2 regions of the Ralstonia condita genome follow, and region 1 is predicted to be linked to the other one. Evidence: predicted binding sites of a transcription regulator. Region 1 holds the regulator's gene; the other holds the start of a gene.
The links. Region 1 encodes HrcA, which represses chaperone genes, less so after heat shock. Its sites were predicted from a motif close to TTAGCACTCNNNNNNNNNGAGTGCTAA; they were not measured.

Region 1 (3,201 bases):
ATGAGTGGCGTGCCCGAATTCAAACCCCTGATCAAGGACGTGTCTGCACAGATGCGCAATCTGCGCGAAACGCAGCCAGAATTGATGACGGCCTTCAGTCAACTGGCTGCGGCAGGCACAAAGGATGGTGCGCTGAGCAAGAAGACGCGAGAACTGGTGGCGCTCGGCATCGCCATTGCGAGCCGCTGCGACGACTGCATCGGCTTTCATGTCCAGGCGCTCGTCAAGCTGGGCACGACCCGCGCGGAGCTGGAAGAAGTCCTGGGGACAGCGGTCTATATGGGAGGCGGCCCTTCGATGATGTACGCCACGCACGCCCTCGCCGCGTTCGAACAGTTCTCATCCTGAGCGGATCGCCGACGCACCAAACGCCGGCGTCAGCACCCAGCGCTCAATACTGGCTGAGCGTACTCGACAGCAGCTTGGCGGTGATGTCCACGATCGGGATCACGCGCTCGTAGGCCATGCGCATCGGTCCGATCACGCCGAGGGTGCCGACGATCTTGCCATCGACCTCGTACGGTGCGGTGATGACCGCCATGTCCTCGTGCGGGACGAGGCTGCTCTCGCCGCCGATGAAGATCTGGACGCCCTCTGCCCGGCTTGACACGTCGAGGAGTTGCAGCAGCCCGGTCTTCTGCTCGAACACCGCAAACAGGCGACGCAGCTTGTCCATCGACGATGACAGGTCCTCGACATCCAGCAGCTTGCGTTCGCCGGAGATGACCACGGGCTCTTCGTCAGACACGGCGCTACTGCCCGCCTCCACGGCCGCCTGCATCAGCGAAGTCATGTCAGCCTGCAGCACAGACAACTCGCCGCGCAGCCGTTCGCGCACGGTGTCAAAGGTCATGCCGCCGTAGTGCGCGTTGATGTAGTTGGCCGCCTCCACCAGTTGCGAAGGGGTGTACGGCGTATCGGTGTGGATGATGCGATTCTGTACATCGCCCTCTGGCGTGACGACGATGAGCAGGATGCGGGATTCGGACAGGCGAAGGAATTCGATCTGCCGGAAGGCGTGCGTGCGGCGCGGCGTCATGACGATGCCGGCAAATTGCGACAGATTGGACAGCGTCTGCGCGGCCGCCGCGATCACCCGCTGCGACGATTCCGCCCCATGCGACGCCAGTTGGGTGCGTACCTGTTCGGCGATCGCCCCGGCCATCTGCTGCACCATGCGGTCTTGCGAGCTGAGCACATCCAGCGGACTGGCCGTCAGCATGGTGTCGACGAAGAGACGGTAGCCGCGCGGCGTCGGCACGCGTCCGGCGGAGGTGTGCGGGCTCGCGATGAAGCCCATTTCCTCCAGGTCGGCCATCACATTGCGGATGGTCGCCGGCGACAGATCGAGCCCTGAGTACTTGGACAAGGTCCGCGAGCCGACGGGCTGCCCCTCGGCTATGTACCGTTCGATCAGGGTCTTGAGGAGGATGGTGGCGCGCTTGTCCATGATTTTTCAATTTTACGCAAATTCGACGCCAATCTGCGCGTGACGCAGGCGTTTCTCGCCAAACAGGTTCAAACGTGGCGAGGGTCATATTGATATGGTGTAATGCGCGCATGTCGATTCCCCCGTCTACCGTGGCCCCGCAAGCTCCCGCCGCCTCGCCTTCGCCTGCCTCGCCGTTCAAGACTGTCGCGCTGGTCGGCCGGTATTCGGCCGCCAACATCGCCGGCCCGCTCATGGAGTTGGCTTCGTGCATAGCCGGTCGCGGGCATGACATCGTGTTCGAGCGTGAAACGGCGCTCAATATCGGTGTCCAGGATTACCCTGCCCTGCCGCCCGAAGAGATGGCACGCCATGCCGACGTGGCCGTGGTGCTCGGCGGCGACGGCACACTGCTCGGCATTGGACGACACCTGGCCGGCGCCAGCGTGCCCGTGATCGGCGTGAACCACGGTCGGCTGGGTTTCATGACCGACATCCCGTTCGAAGACGTGCACACCGTGCTGCCCGACATGCTGTCCGGCCGCTACGAGGCCGAGATGCGCGCGCTCCTGCAGGCGCAGGTCGTGCGCGACGACGAAGTCATCTTCTCGGCCCTGGCCTTCAACGATGTGGTCGTCAACCGCTCGGGCTTCTCAGGCATGGTGGAACTGGCCGTCTCGGTCGACGGTTTCTTCATGTACAACCAGCGTTCGGACGGCCTGATCGTCTCCACACCAACGGGCTCGACCGCCTACGCGCTCTCCGCCGGCGGGCCGATCCTGCATCCGGCGCTGTCGGGCCTGGTGCTGGTGCCGATTGCACCGCACTCGCTGTCGAACCGGCCGATCGTCATTCCACACGACGCGGAGGTTGTCATCCAGGTGACCAGCGGTCGTGATGCCAGCGTCAACTTCGACATGCAATCGCTGACCTCGCTGCTGCCGGGTGACCGCATCGTGGTGCGCCGCTCCGAGCGCACCGTGCAACTACTGCATCCGGTTGGCTACAACTACTACGCCACGCTGCGCAAGAAGCTGCACTGGCACGAGTACCCGACCGAAGACAACCGGCTGTAAACCCAACCCCCATCGACGCACCATGCTGCGCAGCCTTACCATCCGCGACTTTGTCATCGTCCATGCGCTGGACCTCGACCTGTCCGACGGCTTCACTGTATTCACGGGCGAGACCGGCGCCGGCAAATCGATCCTGATCGACGCCCTGGCGCTGACGCTCGGCGAGCGCGCCGATGCCGCCGTCGTACGCGAGGGGGCCCCGCGCGCCGACATCACCGCTGAATTCGACGTGCATCCGCATGTGGCCGCGTGGCTGCAAGCGCATGAATTGCACGACGACGAAGGCGTCATCCTCCTGCGCCGCACGGTCGATGCCGCGGGCCGCAGCAAGGCGTTCATCAACGGTGCGGCCGTCACGATGGCGCAGTTGCGCGAAATCGGCGAGCAGCTCGTCGACATCCACGGCCAGCACGCGCATCAACAGCTACTCAAGACCGACGCCCAGCGCAGCCTGCTCGACGCCCACGCCGGTCTGGAAGGCGACGTGCGCGTGGTGGGCGAGCATTACCGCGCGTGGCAAGCTGTCGTGCGGCTGCGCGAGGCCGCCGAGCAGCAATCGCGCGAGGCCCAGCTTGAGCGCGAACGCATCGAATGGCAGGTCAATGAACTGCTCAAGCTCGCCCCGCAGCCTGGCGAGTGGGAAGACGTGCAGGCGGAGCACCATCGCCTGTCGCACGCCGCCAGCCTGATCGAGGG
Region 2 (3,201 bases), on a different contig from region 1:
TCACGGTCGTAGTCCGAAGTCGCTTCTTCGATCTGGGCACGCACTTGCTTCACGCGGGCTTCGATGTTGCGGGCGTCGCCTGCGCCATCGATGATCGTGGTGTTTTCCTTGCCGATTTCAACGCGCTTGGCTTGGCCCAGGTCGTTCAGGGTCGCCTTTTCCAGCGTCAGGCCGACTTCTTCAGCGATGACTTGGCCGCCCGTCAGGATGGCGATGTCTTCCAGCATGGCCTTGCGGCGGTCGCCGAAGCCCGGAGCCTTGACGGCGGCGGTCTTCAGGATGCCACGGATGTTGTTCACCACCAGCGTTGCCAGGGCTTCGCCTTCGACGTCTTCAGCGATGATCAGCAGCGGACGGCCAGCCTTGGCCACTTGCTCCAGCACCGGCAGCAGGTCGCGGATGTTGCTGATCTTCTTGTCGAACAGCAGCACGAACGGGTTGTCCAGCTGGACAACTTGCTTTTCCGGGTTGTTGATGAAGTACGGCGACAGGTAGCCGCGGTCGAACTGCATGCCTTCCACGACGTCCAGCTCGTCGGCCAGCGACTTGCCGTCTTCCACGGTGATCACGCCTTCCTTGCCAACCTTGTCCATGGCTTCAGCGATGCGCTGGCCGATGGATTCATCGCTGTTGGCCGAGATGGCGCCAACTTGAGCGATTTCCTTGCTGGTGGTCGTCGGCTTGCTGATCTTCTTCAGCTCTTCAACGGCGGCCGTCACGGCCTTGTCGATGCCGCGCTTCAGGTCCATCGGGTTCATGCCGGCGGCAACGTACTTCATGCCTTCGCGCACGATCGACTGGGCCAGCACCGTTGCGGTGGTGGTGCCGTCACCGGCGTTGTCGCTGGTCTTGGAAGCGACTTCCTTGACCATTTGCGCGCCCATGTTCTGCAGCTTGTCCTTCAGCTCGATTTCCTTGGCGACCGACACACCGTCCTTGGTCACGGTCGGGCCACCGAAGCTGCGCTCCAGCACCACGTTACGGCCCTTCGGGCCCAGGGTCACCTTGACTGCGTTGGCGAGAATGTTCACGCCTTCGACCATCTTGGCACGTGCGGCGTCGCCGAACACTACGTCTTTAGCTGCCATCTTGAGAATCTCCGAAATCTTTGGATGTTGCCCGCGCGCTCAGTCAGCGGCGCCGGCAATGAGGATTGGGTTACGGGTAAGCGATGCGACGGAGCGCGTGCTTACTTTTGCACCACGGCCATGATGTCTTCTTCGCGCATGACCAGGACTTCCTGGCCATCCACCTTGACGGACTGGCCGGCGTACTTGCCGAACAGCACGCGGTCGCCGACCTTCACGTCCAGCGCGATCGCATTGCCCTTGTCGTCTTTCTTGCCCGGGCCGACGGCCAGCACTTCGCCTTGATCCGGCTTTTCAGCGGCGGCGTCGGGGATGACGATGCCCGAAGCGGTCTTCGTCTCGTTGTCCAGGCGCTTCACGATCACGCGGTCGTGCAAAGGACGCAGGTTCATACACAACTCCTCAATGCAAAGTGAGTGTTTATTCACAAAACGCGCCGCAGAACGCGGCGCATCGGGAAAGCATCGGGAACCGGAGGCGTTGTTAGCACTCCTGCCCGGCGAGTGCTAATTATAGGGACGGGGTATGACGATTTCAAGAACGGGGGAAACCGAAGTTTTTGTCGAGATTCACGCAACGCTGGCCTGTGTTCACCCAGCTTCGAACTCATCCCAGAGCCTCAGCGCACACCAGAACCAAACATTCCTTTCAATTTCATAGGGTTACGCAACGATCGGCCGCTCAAAGCGCCACCCTCATGGAAGGAAGATGACGGCAAGCGCGCCCGGTAACCACCCAGCTTGCCGATCGGTGTTCATCCCTTGGCTCCTTGGGCAATGGCAGTCTTGGTAGCGATTGCAGGCTGGCGGGCCAGTTCAATGAAGGCCCGCACGTAGTCAATGGCGGTGTCCGCTTCGCGTGCGCCCAGGAAGATTTGCTTGGCGATGCCGCGCGCGCCCAGCCGCACGGGTACCACGTCGATCTTGGCCGCGTATTCCTCGACCAGCCAGCGCGGCAGGGCGGCCACGCCGCGGCCGCTGGCCACCATCTGCAGCATGATGTCGGTGGTTTCGATGGCTTTGTGGCGCCTGGGCGTTACACCGGCCGGCAACAGGAACTGGCTGTATATGTCCAGGCGCTCGATGTCCACGGGGTAGCTGATGAGCACTTCCCGGGTCAGCTGCCGGGGTTTCACATAGGCCGCCGAAGCCAGGGCATGGCCCCGCGCCACGACCAGCACCTGCTCGTAGTCGAATACGGGTTCGAACTTCAGCCCCGGCTTGAACAACGGGTCCGGCGTGACCAGCAGGTCGATCTCGTAGCCGAACAGCGCACCGATCCCGCCGAACTGAAACTTCTGCTTGACGTCCACATCCACGTCGGGCCATGCGGCCAGATAGGGAGACACCACTTTGAGCAGCCACTGGTAGCAGGGATGGCATTCCATGCCGATACGCAGCGCCCCGCGCTCGCCCTGCGCGAATTGGCCGAGGCGCTCTTCGGCCAGATCCAGTTGCGGCAGCACCCGGTTCGCCACGGCCAGCAGATATTGGCCGGCCTGCGTCAGGCGCAGGCTTCGTCCTTCGCGCAGCCAAATGTCGGTGCCCAGCTGAAGCTCTAGTTTCTTCATGCTGTGGCTCAGGGCCGACTGGGTCAGGTTCAGTACGCCTGCGGCGGCCGTCAACGACCCTTGCTTCTCGACCTGCTGAACGATGCTGAGGTGGATGCGCTCAAGCATTCACATGATTCCTATTCATGAATTTGTGAAATAAAACCATTTTACTTCATTGATCCACATCAATACCATGCGTTCCGATTGTTCGATCGCAGCCATCTGAAAGAAAAAAAAATGACACGTCCACTTCGAGTAGTAGCGGTTTCCGGCGGACTGCAACGCCCCTCCAAGGCTGCAGCCCTGGCAGAGCACCTGCTGGATCTGATCGCCGACGAAGTTCCGTGCCAACAACGCCTGATCGAACTGGGCGAACTCGCGCCACAGCTTGCCGGCGCGGTCTGGCGATCCCAACTGCCCGATACGGTGGAGCGGGAACTCGCGGCGGTCGAGCAAGCTGACGTCCTGGTGGTGGCAACGCCCGTCTACCGCGGCTCTTACACCGGGCTGTTCAAGCATTTCTTCGACTTCATCCACCAGGACGCCCTGATCGACAAACCC

Region 2: the regulator HrcA is predicted to act here: its motif matches at 1,572-1,598, upstream of groES (co-chaperone GroES).

What each region holds. Positions count from the first base shown of each region.
Region 1 covers NZ_CATYWO010000001.1:211,219-214,419, reverse strand. Annotated here, with positions in the region: gene R2N03_RS00955 (carboxymuconolactone decarboxylase family protein) at 1-348, shown strand; gene hrcA (heat-inducible transcriptional repressor HrcA) at 392-1,450, opposite strand; gene R2N03_RS00945 (NAD kinase) at 1,561-2,505, shown strand; gene recN (DNA repair protein RecN) at 2,528-3,201, shown strand, end outside.
Region 2 covers NZ_CATYWO010000004.1:316,180-319,380, forward strand. Annotated here, with positions in the region: gene groL (chaperonin GroEL) at 1-1,088, opposite strand, end outside; gene groES (co-chaperone GroES) at 1,190-1,480, opposite strand; gene R2N03_RS15295 (LysR family transcriptional regulator) at 1,843-2,766, opposite strand; gene msuE (FMN reductase) at 2,878-3,201, shown strand, end outside.